3 regions of the Vibrio maritimus genome follow, and region 1 is predicted to be linked to each of the others. Evidence: riboswitches for the same ligand, from Rfam matches in the RefSeq annotation. Region 1 holds a riboswitch; each other region holds the start of a gene.
The links. A riboswitch is a leader RNA that binds a small molecule or an ion and turns the genes downstream of it on or off. The one in region 1 is predicted to bind thiamine pyrophosphate.
Positions count from the first base shown of each region.

Region 1 (4,219 bases):
ACACCGGTTCCATCACATTGACCAGCGCTCATGAAGTTGCCGCAATAAAGCGCAGCTTGATGACCGGGTACATTGTTCCAGCCACCATAGAAGTCGTAGGTCATCGCGAAGATGTAATCCATATGAGGCACAGCATCGGCATAGTTCACATCTTCAATCTTGTCATAACCGACACCAACCGCAGATGTCAGTTCATAGGTACGGCCAGTCTCGACGGTTAGCTCATCTAGCATGATTCGAAGTTCTTGCATTAATGCTGCATAAGCATCACCGTCTTTCAAAGGATCACCAAGGTCGGGAGCGGCTCCTTGCCCACCTGGGTATTCCCAATCAATATCCACACCATCGTAGAACTTCCACGTCTGTAGGAAGCGCTTAACGGACGCAACAAATACGTCTCGATTTGCTTTATCAGTAAAGCTGTAGAAGGGATCTGAAAGGGTCCAGCCACCGATTGAAGGAAGGATTTTTAGATCGGGATTGCGCTGTTTGAGTGCCATGAGCATTGCGTAGTTACCTTTGATCGGTGAACTGTACTCATGCCCCGCTTGTGGGAAACTCTTTTGATAGGCCGCCCACGGATCGTGGATGACCACTTCATAGTCGGGCATTCCCTGACACGCTGTTTGAAGCGCATTAAAGCTGTTACCACCAACGGATTTAACTGACTCGTTTGGACCACAAATAGGAATAAAACCATAGATAATATGGGTTAGGTTATCGACGGGAATATTGTCCACGGTAAAGTCGCGACCGTAGATACCCCACTCGACAAAGTATGTCCCGACGACGGTATTTGGATCTGTATTGAAGGTCTTATTGTTAGGGTCAACGTTCATGGTGAGCGGCGCAAGGTGTGCACCATCAGTATCGGCAACAACCAGTTCAGCTGGCGCGCTACGGCTACACCCAGTAGCATCACACGCTTCCACCTCAACCTGGTAGCGACCTCCTTTCGCATACGTAAAGTTTGCTAAGGTTTGACTGCCCGAGATAGGACCGGTTGCAACCTTAACTCCATCAAAATAGATGTTGTAGGTGTCACCGGTTGTGCCACTCCATTGGTTAAATTGAATACCGATATCAGCGGCATCTTTATACTGCACCATCTGGTTGTAACCAGAGGTAGTTTCCATTGCGAGCTGAATCTTTGAAAATTGTAGATTGTTTGAGCCGTAGACATCGATAGACGGCGCAGCAGGAGCAGCCATGACGCTTTGACTCACTGCCAATGCGACCCCTGATAAGCCTAATAATAGTTTTTTCATTGCCATTCTCTTTCCTTGAAAGACGAAAAATTTCCTGCTCACAACTGTTTACAAGCTAAAACGGATCAAAAGTTCAATAACTTAAAATGTATTAAAAAGTTGTGAACATCGGTATTTATTAATAGGCAGATGTGTTTATTTTTTGTGCAAAAATAAAACTCACTTCGAGTCACCACTCAAAATTAGATCCTTTGTCTCAGGCATTTTCATTAACTCTTCAACCCTGTGCCCAGAATTTTTCACTCATTTAAAAGATCACAAAAGTCATAAATGCCAAACCCATCCACCAAGCAGATAGCCACCCTACCCACACATAAGAGAGGTGAATAACAATACATAAACCACATAAATAGCCGAAGCTGATCCGTTATTACTGGAAAAGTCACCACGCTTGTATGACAATGAGCCTCACATTAGTCGGGGGGCATTTATGCTGAGATCACCATAGTGGTGAGACCCGTTGAACCTGATTCAGTTAGCACTGGCGTAGGGAACTGATAGACAATGCAAAAAGACTCACTACCCAAGGTGTCTTTGGCAGGGCTATGGCTGTTCCTTCGCAGAAAAGGAGCATTTATGGTCACAGCATCGCAACACACCCCAATCGTATTAACCATTGCCGGCTCAGATTCTGGCGGTGGTGCTGGTATTCAAGCGGATATTAAAGCGATTTCAGCCACAGGTTCTTACGCCTGCTCAGTCATTACAGCGCTTACCGCTCAAAACACTCAAGGCGTAACAGGCATACTTGGCATTGACCCAGACTTCGTCAAAGCACAGCTTGATGCAGTTTTTAGCGACTTGAACGTTGTCGCTGTCAAAATCGGCATGCTGGCAGATGCCAATATCATTGGCGCTGTCGCCGAAAAACTTCGAGAATACCAACCACAATACATCGTTCTTGATCCGGTCATGGTTGCCACCAGCGGAGACCTTCTTCTTGAAAGTAGCGCCATTGATGCACTCAAAACACAACTGCTACCATTAGCGACCGTGATTACTCCTAACCTGCCAGAGGGCGCAGCACTATTAGGTTGTGATGTCCCACAATCTCAACAGGATATGGAAGCTCTGATCGACGCACTACGTGCTTTGGACACCCCTGCTATTTTGCTAAAAGGTGGGCACTTAGAGTCTGAGCAAAACAGTAATGATCTGTTGATTACTAATAGCGATGTTCAGTTCTTTAATACCACTCGGATCGCGACAAATAATACCCATGGAACGGGCTGTACCTTAAGCTCAGCGATAGCGTCCTTCCTAGCAAAGGGCAACGAACTGAGTGACGCAGTAAAACTGGGTAAAGATTATATTACCCAAGCGATAGCGCATGCTGATGAACTTAAGATCGGTAAAGGTCACGGCCCCGTCCACCACTTCTACGCCCTTAATAAAGGCGCCTAAGGCCAATGACGCCAATTCGTATTCAAGGAGCGACCCTAAGGTATTTGGGCGATAGCAGCGCAATATTCTCAGGGTTAGAAGTGACATTTGAACCGGCTACATGGACGGCTATTCTTGGTCCAAGTGGCTGTGGAAAATCGACGTTGCTACGCTACATAGCCGGGTTGCTCACTGATAAGGTCGAATTTTCAGCAACGGAGTTTTCCCCACCACTTGATGTGCTAGCCGGCCAGGTGGCCTACATGGCGCAGCAAGATCTGCTGATGCCATGGCTATCCGTGCTCGATAATGTGTGCCTAGCCTCTCGCTTAAATGGCAAGAAAGTGGACGCGCGGACTCTTCAAAAAGCACTGTCACTGCTGGAGAAAGTGGGGCTAGCGGATAAAGCCGCTTCAAACCCCAATGATCTATCTGGTGGTCAAAGGCAACGTGTCGCATTAGCTCGCACCTTAATGCAAGATAAGTCCGTCGTGTTGATGGATGAGCCTTTTTCAGCGCTCGATGCCGTCACGCGCTACAAGCTACAAGCGCTCGCAGCTAACCTGCTCAAAGACAAAACTGTGCTGCTGATTACCCATGATCCGCAAGAGGCGCTTCGTTTGGGTGAGCAGATCCTAGTCATGAATGGTAAGCCCGCGCGACTGCACAGCATTACTCCACCAAAGCAAGGAATACCTCGTGATATAGACGGCGAGTTCGCGGCTATTCAACAATCCATACTCGAGCACTTAGCTGGGAGTCACACAGAAAAACTCGATGTCGCTGAACGTCAAGGAGGCTCCCATGACGCCACTCGCTGAGGTTGCGAATCGAAGCCAAAAACAAGCGTCAAAGCAAGGTTTAAGCGCCATGATGCGCGTGATCATTAGCTTGCTGATTATCTTGGCTATCTGGAAGAGCATTGTGGTTATTTTTGATATGCCAAGCTTTATCCTCCCTGCGCCAGAGGCGGTATTTATAAAGCTTTTCGAACGCCATGATGTGTTGCTCAAGCATACCTGGGTGACTAGCCAAGAGATATTACTGGGTCTGTTACTTGGACTGTCTATGGGGCTTTTCTTTGCTCTACAGATGCTGCTGTTTCAGCCAGTAAAACGCTGGCTACTGCCGATTCTTATTACTAGCCAAGCGATCCCTGTATTCGCGCTGGCACCCATTCTGATGCTTTGGTTAGGGTATGGCATTGCCTCCAAAGTTGTCATGGCTGCACTGATTATCTTTTTTCCGGTAACCACCTGCTGTTATGACGGATTGCGAAATACGCCGACGGGCTATTTAGATCTCTCACAAACAATGGGCGCAAATCGCTGGCGTCAGCTTTGGCATATCCGCTTGCCTGCATCCTTGCCTGTACTAGCATCGGGCATTCGTGTTGCTGTGGTGGTCGCACCGATTGGCGCCGTTGCCGGCGAATGGGTGGGGTCAAGTGAAGGGCTTGGCTACCTCATGCTGCAAACCAATGCTCGAATGCTCATCGATGAGATGTTTGCAGCCCTGTTTATTTTGGCGGCTGTATCTGTCTCTCTCTACTTCATTACAGATTGGGC
Region 1 is NZ_CP090438.1:2,854,179-2,858,397, forward strand. Features, by position in the region: gene LY387_RS13045 (glycosyl hydrolase family 18 protein) at 1-1,268, opposite strand, end outside; TPP riboswitch at 1,677-1,778, shown strand; gene thiD (bifunctional hydroxymethylpyrimidine kinase/phosphomethylpyrimidine kinase) at 1,845-2,672, shown strand; gene LY387_RS13055 (ABC transporter ATP-binding protein) at 2,678-3,472, shown strand; gene LY387_RS13060 (ABC transporter permease) at 3,456-4,219, shown strand, end outside.

Region 2 (4,219 bases), 750 kb from region 1:
CTTGTCGGGTAAGTTCCGACCTGCACGAATGGCGTAATGATGGCCACGCTGTCTCCACCCGAGACTCAGTGAAATTGAAATCGCTGTGAAGATGCAGTGTACCCGCGGCTAGACGGAAAGACCCCGTGAACCTTTACTACAGCTTGGCACTGAACATTGACCCTACATGTGTAGGATAGGTGGGAGGCTTTGAAACTAGTACGCCAGTATTAGTGGAGCCGTCCTTGAAATACCACCCTTGTAGTGTTGATGTTCTAACGTCGACCCCTTATCGGGGTTGCGGACAGTGCCTGGTGGGTAGTTTGACTGGGGCGGTCTCCTCCCAAAGAGTAACGGAGGAGCACGAAGGTGGGCTAATCACGGTTGGACATCGTGAGGTTAGTGCAATGGCATAAGCCCGCTTGACTGCGAGAATGACAATTCGAGCAGGTGCGAAAGCAGGTCATAGTGATCCGGTGGTTCTGAATGGAAGGGCCATCGCTCAACGGATAAAAGGTACTCCGGGGATAACAGGCTGATACCGCCCAAGAGTTCATATCGACGGCGGTGTTTGGCACCTCGATGTCGGCTCATCACATCCTGGGGCTGAAGTCGGTCCCAAGGGTATGGCTGTTCGCCATTTAAAGTGGTACGCGAGCTGGGTTTAGAACGTCGTGAGACAGTTCGGTCCCTATCTGCCGTGGGCGTTGGAAGATTGAAGGGGGCTGCTCCTAGTACGAGAGGACCGGAGTGGACGAACCTCTGGTGTTCGGGTTGTGATGCCAATCGCATTGCCCGGTAGCTAAGTTCGGAATCGATAACCGCTGAAAGCATCTAAGCGGGAAGCGAGCCCTGAGATGAGTCTTCCCTGGCACTTTAAGTGTCCTAAAGGGTTGTTCGAGACTAGAACGTTGATAGGCAGGGTGTGTAAGCGTTGTGAGGCGTTGAGCTAACCTGTACTAATTGCCCGTGAGGCTTAACCATACAACACCCAAAGGGTTTTGATGGACTCAAAGTAAGAACATTGAATGTGTATGAGAACACATTAACAGCTTTCCAGATATTTTGGCTTTTAGCTTTTTTGAAAAGCTGAAAACCAAAGCAGAATTTGCTTGGCGACCATAGCGTTGTGGACCCACCTGACTCCATGCCGAACTCAGAAGTGAAACGCAATAGCGCCGATGGTAGTGTGGGGCTTCCCCATGTGAGAGTAGGACATCGCCAGGCTTTAAATTTTGGACACTTGCATTAGCGAGTATGCCACTGCGGAGTGGTAGTTCAGTTGGTTAGAATACCGGCCTGTCACGCCGGGGGTCGCGGGTTCGAGTCCCGTCCACTCCGCCACTTATTAGAAAACCCGATGCGAAAGCGTCGGGTTTTTTATCATCTATAGTTTGGTAGCTTCCCTTTCAAGGAAGTCGAGTCCCGGTTGTATGCAACCCTAGACTGGGCGTCCCCGCCATTTATCAAGAAGCCTCGTTTAACGACGAGGTTTTTTTGCATTTGTAATTCTTTAATTATCTCGTACTGTATTCATCTGTAGCAATCAAACCACACTCAGTGCAAACGTTACTCCTGTAACTTTTGAATTTTTGGTAGGGTTCAGCCCACTACATCATCAAAATTTATCCTTAGTTTCCTAGATCTTCACTCGAATTTATAGAGTGTTCGTATATTATTACTCCCATCAGTAAGTTTTTTAAAAAGAGTGGTTATGGGACAGCTTTCAATTTTAGGCTTTATAGCAATCGGTGGGGCATTTGGCGCTTGCAGTCGCTATTTGATTTCTGAGCTTTGTGTGATGATCCTAGGGCGTGGTTTCCCTTATGGTACGTTAACCGTGAATGTTGTCGGTTCGTTTATCATGGGGCTGTTGATAGCGGCTTTTGAGGCAGAGGTGTTTGCTCCAGAGCCATGGCGTCAGATCATTGGTCTTGGCTTTTTAGGCGCATTGACGACATTCTCTACCTTTTCGATGGACAATGTATTACTAATGCAGCAAGGCGCATTTTTGAAGATGGGACTAAACGTGCTCCTTAACGTTGTGTTAAGTATCTCAGCCTGTTGGATAGGTTTTCAAATTTTAACCAAAAGTTAGTCAAAAACCACTCAACGGTTATTGAATGTTCGGAATCTTTTCTTCTATAATCGTTGCCAATACTTGTCGGAGTGCCCTCTGGGCTGAGACCGTTAATTCGGGATCCGTTGAACCTGATCTGGTTAATACCAGCGAAGGGAACAAGAGAATAAAAGTAACTTCACCTCTTTTATTATCAAATAGCTCGCGCTATTGCAGTTGATACCTCTTGTATTCACACATCCGTCAAGCATTTATCTTTTATAACTATATGATATATAAGGAAATGCTATGTCGACACGTAAGCAAAATAGACTAGACGCAAAGAACTTCATCGATACGTTATCGGTGACGCCTTATCCAAACTCAGAGAAAACCTATATTCAAGGTAGCCGCAGCGATCTGCAGGTACCGATGCGTAAGATCTCTCTTTCCGATAGTCTAATTGGTGGCAATCAAGATAACCCTGTATACGAGCCTAACGAGCCTATACACGTGTATGACACCTCTGGCTTATACACAGACCCTCAACATGACATCGACCTCTACAATGGCCTCCCAAAGCTCAGGGAGCAATGGATAGAAGAACGCCTAGATACGGAAGTACTAGACGGTGTGACTTCTGAGTTCGCCAAGGAGCGTTTAGCTGATGAAACCTTGGATGAGCTTCGTTACGGTCAATTACCTCGCATTAGACGTGGTGCCGATGGAGCATGCGTTACTCAACTTCACTACGCTCGCAAAGGCATTATTACTCCTGAGATGGAGTACATCGCCATCCGCGAGAATATGGGACGTCAAAAGCTTAAAGACGAAATGCTCACTCAGCAGCACCCTGGACAACACTTCGGCGCTAACCTACCAAAAGAAATCACTCCTGAGTTTGTGCGTAAAGAGGTTGCTGAAGGGCGTGCCATTATACCGTCAAACATCAATCACCCAGAGTCTGAGCCAATGATCATTGGTCGAAACTTTTTAGTGAAGGTTAACGCCAATATCGGTAATTCATCGGTCACGTCATCGATTGAAGAAGAAGTAGAAAAATTGGTGTGGGGTACGCGCTGGGGTGCCGATACCGTGATGGATTTGTCTACCGGACGAAATATTCACGAGACTCGAGAATGGATCCTTAGAAATAGTCCAGTACCGATCGGTACCGTTCCTATGTATCAAGCATTAGAAAAGGTAAATGGTGTAGCTGAGAATCTTACATGGGAAGTGATGCGAGATACACTGATAGAGCAAGCGGAGCAGGGGGTTGATTACTTTACGATCCACGCGGGTTTGCTCCTACATCATATCCCATTAACCGCAAAGCGTGTGACAGGCATTGTAAGCCGAGGTGGTTCTATTATCGCTAAGTGGTGTCTTGCGCATCATGAAGAGAGCTTCCTCTACACTAACTTCAAAGAGATCTGTGAGATTTGTGCACGCTATGACGTTGCGTTATCTCTAGGCGATGGGCTGCGCCCCGGTTCGATAGCCGATGCTAACGATGAAGCTCAGTTTGCTGAGCTTAGAACGCTTGGTAAACTGACTAAGATAGCGTGGGAACATGATGTTCAGGTAATCATTGAAGGCCCAGGCCATGTGCCAATGCATATGATTAAAGAGAACATGGAAGAGCAGCTTAAACATTGCCACGAAGCGCCTTTCTATACTCTAGGTCCATTGACTACAGATATTGCACCTGGCTATGACCACATTACCTCAGGTATCGGTGCTGCAATGATTGGTTGGTATGGCTGCGCTATGTTGTGTTATGTGACACCCAAAGAGCATCTTGGCCTGCCCAATAAAGAAGATGTGAAGACAGGTCTTATTACTTACAAACTTGCCGCACACGCTGCTGATTTGGCAAAGGGTCATCCGGGCGCTCAGATCCGTGATAATGCACTGTCAAAGGCAAGATTTGAGTTCCGCTGGGAAGATCAATTCAACCTCGCTCTCGACCCCGATACAGCACGCCAATTCCATGACGAAACCTTGCCTCAAGAATCTGGGAAAGTTGCCCACTTCTGTTCTATGTGTGGTCCTAAATTCTGCTCAATGAAAATCTCACAAGAGGTTCGCGAGTATGCAAAAGACTATCAATCCAATGAAAATATTGAGGTCAAATTAATCGATGATCCCCTTGAAGGAATGCGTCAAAAATCTCAGGAG
Region 2 is NZ_CP090438.1:29,089-33,307, forward strand. Features, by position in the region: rRNA gene LY387_RS00125 (23S ribosomal RNA) at 1-963, shown strand, start outside; rRNA gene rrf (5S ribosomal RNA) at 1,091-1,206, shown strand; tRNA gene LY387_RS00135 (tRNA-Asp) at 1,247-1,323, shown strand; gene crcB (fluoride efflux transporter CrcB) at 1,694-2,077, shown strand; TPP riboswitch at 2,135-2,234, shown strand; gene thiC (phosphomethylpyrimidine synthase ThiC) at 2,348-4,219, shown strand, end outside.
Region 2: linked by a shared signal. The riboswitch ahead of thiC (phosphomethylpyrimidine synthase ThiC) and the one ahead of thiD (bifunctional hydroxymethylpyrimidine kinase/phosphomethylpyrimidine kinase) in region 1 are both predicted to bind thiamine pyrophosphate.

Region 3 (4,219 bases), 340 kb from region 1:
GAGCCTTGGCCACTCCACCAAACGAAAACATTGCCAACTGTTCATACCAAGATGAAGCGCCAGTTTACGCTGCTCTTCCGGCACGCCTTCGATGGTCACTAACAACAGACGTGTAGCAAAGGGAAGATTAAAGAAAACGTGCGCTAGGAGAATTCCGTTTAGCCCATAGATGGAAAAAAGCGCCGAGCCATCATTCAACCACCTTGAAATGATGCCTTGATTACCATAGATGGCAACAATACCAAACACACCGACCAGAACCGGCATCACCAAAGTGGTAGCAAACAACTTGAGCAGCCACTCTCGTCCCCAAAAATGACGACGGGAGAAAGCGTGAGCGACAGGCACGGCTAGCCCTACGCTCAATAGCGTAGATAGGCTTGCTTGCCAAAAACTAAACTTGGCAACGTGCTGATAATACGGGTCAGTAAAGAGAAGACCGATATCGCTGATCGAAGAGTATGACAGCAGTGTCCACAGGGACGCTGACACATACACTGCGATAAACAAGGCGACCACTAAGCCAGCTTTAGGGGTTTGAATCACAGTTACCTCAATGGAAAGTGGATGCCTGAAGAAAGTCACTCTAGGGATGGGAAAGTGACATCATCGGTTAGCGAAAACCGCTCGCCCCCTATCTATATAAACGAAGGGCGAACGTATTTCTGGGCGTTACTTGATCAGCGCAGCTTGCCACTCACGAATCCAAGCTTTGCGATTGCTTGCGACTTCATCTGGTGAGAACGACAGAGCTTTCGCTGGAACAGTTAGGTTTTCAAACCCTTCTGGCAGCTTACTATCTACAACAGGGTACATCCAGTTTCCGGTTGGGATGTTGGATTGGAAGCCGTCCGATACAATGAACTGCATAAACTCGTCGGCGAGTTTCTGATTTTTACTGCCCGCTACTTTCGCTGCAACTTCAACCTGAGTGTAGTGACCCTCAGCAAAGTCAGCCGCGACAAAGCGATTATCTTGCTCAGCAATAATGTGATAAGCCGGCGATGTGGTGTACGACAATACAAGATCCGATTCACCCTCTAGGAACATCGAATAAGCTTCTGACCACCCCTTAGTCACGGTCACGGTTTTCTTCGCTAGCTGCTGCCATGCCGCACTAGAATCGTCACCGTAGACCGACTTCATCCAAAGCAATAAACCTTGTCCTGGTGTGGAGGTGCGAGGGTCTTGGAAGATAACCTTTAGGTCATCACGCTGCTCGACCAGCTCCTTAAGGCTCTTAGGTGGGTTAGTCACTTTCTCTTTGTTGTACACAAACGCGAAATAACCGTAGTCAAATGGGACAAAAATATCATTGCTCCAACCGTTTGGTAGCGACACGGAAGACAAGTCTGCGTTGTGCTTGCCGAGCAGGCCTGATTTCTTCGCTTCACTCATCAAGTTGTTGTCCAAACCCAGCACCACATCGGCTTGTGTGCTGCTGCCTTCTAGGCGCAGTCGATTAAGGATCGAGACACCATCGTCAAGAGCAACAAAGTTTAGATCACAGCCACATTGTGCTTCGAATGCTTTCTCAATCGCAGGACCAGGTCCCCAGTCAGAAGCAAACGAATCATAGGTGTAGACCGTCAGCGTATCGGCTGCGGCAAGATGAGAGGTCGCAAGAAGTGCGGTCGCTAGAGCGACTTTGGTGATTGAGTGGTTTTTCACTGGTTCTGTCCTTAGTTATTGTTGTCAGATCCAGAAAAAATGTCGTAACGTTCTATAGCAGCAAAGAGCTATTGAACGCGATGCGATGGACAGAAATAACAGTCACCAGACATCATGATTCAAACCAAGTGAACATGCTCAGTGAGTATTGCAGCCTCATCCCTACGCCAGCATTATCTGGATCAGGGCTGTTCTCGAAAGTACGCGGGTATCAGGCTTCGCCTTCTCTCAGCACCACTGCTAGTGCACCCCGTGAGTTACAACCTTTTGCAGGCGAATTGTAACCTTTTCGTCACAGATTCGCCAAATCTATCCTTAATTTCAGTTAACCCACGCTCAATTATCGTTGGTCATATCCCCAGCGAGGCACAAGGTTTTGCTCAAGCCCCATATGGTCCAACACGCGAGCAACAATAAAGTCCACCAAGTCATCAATAGACTGAGGCTGATGATAAAAGCCAGGTGCCGCTGGCATAATTGTCACGCCCATCTGTGACAGCTTGTGCATGTTCTCCAGATGAATGGTCGAAAATGGCGTTTCACGCACCACCAAAAGAAGCTGACCTTTCTCTTTGATCACCACATCCGCAGCGCGCTCGATCAGATTATCCGACATACCATGCGCAATTGCCGCCACACTGCCCGCAGAGCAAGGACAAACGATCATTTGTTTAGGCGCCGCTGAACCTGATGCAACAGGAGAGAACCAATCCTCTTTACCACAAACAACCAGCTTCTCTGGATCGCACTTAAGGCGCTCGACTAGGGCTTTGTGTGCCGCATCTGGACCACTTGGCAGCTTGATATCGTGCTCGGTCGCCAACACCACGCGAGCTGCGGAAGAAATAAGAAGATAGACGGTGTAATCTTGAGCAAGCAAGCATTCAAGCAAGCGCATGCCGTAAGGCGCGCCTGACGCGCCAGTGAATGCTAGAGTAATGGCTTTGTCTGCCGGTTTCATTAGGCAAGTGCCTCCAGTAATTTCTGATGAATGCCACCAAAACCGCCGTTACTCATGACAAGGATTTGATCACCCGCTTGAGCCTGATCCGCGATCATTGCGACCAGTGAATCGATATCATCACTGACGCGCGCTGGTTGGATACAAGCATCAGCAATGTCTTGCACGGACCACTCAATGCTATCTGGCTGGAACAAGAAGACTTGGTCGGCTTTGGTTAAAGATTGCGCCAGCGTCTCTTTGTGTACACCACGCTTCATCGTTGCGCTGCGCGGCTCTAATACCGCAAAGATTCGCTTATCGCCGACCTTGTTACGAAGCCCATCCAATGTGAGTTCAATGGCTGTTGGATGATGGGCAAAGTCATCATAGACCGTCACTTGATTGACTTCGCCTTTTAGCTCTAAACGTCGCTTGGTATTGATGAACTTACCCAGCGCTTCGCAAGCGAGATCCGGTGTTACCCCCACATGTCTCGCACCTGCGATGGCCATCAGCGCATTATCCACATTGTGATCGCCAACCAAATCCCAGTTGACCTCCCCCACTTTTTCGCCGTGCAAGTAGACCTCAAAGTGTGAGCCGTCGATATTTAGCTTATTCGCATGCCAGTCAGCGTCAGGACCAGTGTGCTCGACCTCACTCCAGCAGCCACGCCCCAATACATCCACCAAGGCTTTATCGGCTTTCGGCGCCATAATGCGACCGTTACCTGGCACGGTTCTCACTAAGTGGTGGAACTGGCGCTTGATCGCCTCAAGATCATCGAAGATGTCCGCATGATCAAACTCTAGATTATTCATGATCAAGGTGCGTGGATGGTAGTGTACAAACTTAGAACGTTTGTCGAAAAAAGCACTGTCGTACTCATCCGCTTCGACGACAAAGAACATTGATTCACCTAGCCTTGCCGACTGACCAAAGTTCCCTAACACCCCGCCAACTAAGAAACCTGGTTGATAACCGCAGTCTTCTAATATCCAGCTCAGCATACTGGACGTCGTGGTTTTGCCATGAGTCCCTGATACCGCCAACACCCAGCGGTCATGCAGTAAGAATTCTTGTAGCCACTGAGGGCCTGAGGTGTATCGAAGATTGTGATTAAGTACATACTCGACACAAGGATTACCGCGACTCATTGCATTGCCGATAACAACAAGGTCTGGTGCCGGGTTAAGCTGCGATGGGTCGAAGCCCTCGATGATCTCGATACCCTCAGATTCCAATAACGTGCTCATTGGGGGGTAAACGTTGGCATCACTGCCCGTCACTCGATGTCCTAACTGCTGCGCCAAAACGGCAGCGCCACCCATAAAGGTGCCGCAGATACCAAGGATATGAATATGCATAACTTGCTCTCTTAATCTTTGTTGCGTGTTAGTTTACGCCATTGTCGCTATATATACCCAAAGCGCGTGTTAAAAGCGAGAAAGTTAGTGGTTAGACAAATAAATGTGACATTCATCATACAAATTAACACTCTGTAGTCTTACTTCATTACCATTAAAAAGTTCTGCCCCCTACAATAACCATGTGTGTAGATGAATACCCCCAAACTCGCGCAATCGTTTGACTGCGCGTCACTCC
Region 3 is NZ_CP090438.1:3,191,007-3,195,225, forward strand. Features, by position in the region: gene thiP (thiamine/thiamine pyrophosphate ABC transporter permease) at 1-546, opposite strand, end outside; gene thiB (thiamine ABC transporter substrate binding subunit) at 673-1,671, opposite strand; TPP riboswitch at 1,814-1,934, opposite strand; gene LY387_RS14550 (flavin prenyltransferase UbiX) at 2,012-2,632, opposite strand; gene mpl (UDP-N-acetylmuramate:L-alanyl-gamma-D-glutamyl-meso-diaminopimelate ligase) at 2,632-3,981, opposite strand.
Region 3: linked by a shared signal. The riboswitch ahead of thiB (thiamine ABC transporter substrate binding subunit) and the one ahead of thiD (bifunctional hydroxymethylpyrimidine kinase/phosphomethylpyrimidine kinase) in region 1 are both predicted to bind thiamine pyrophosphate.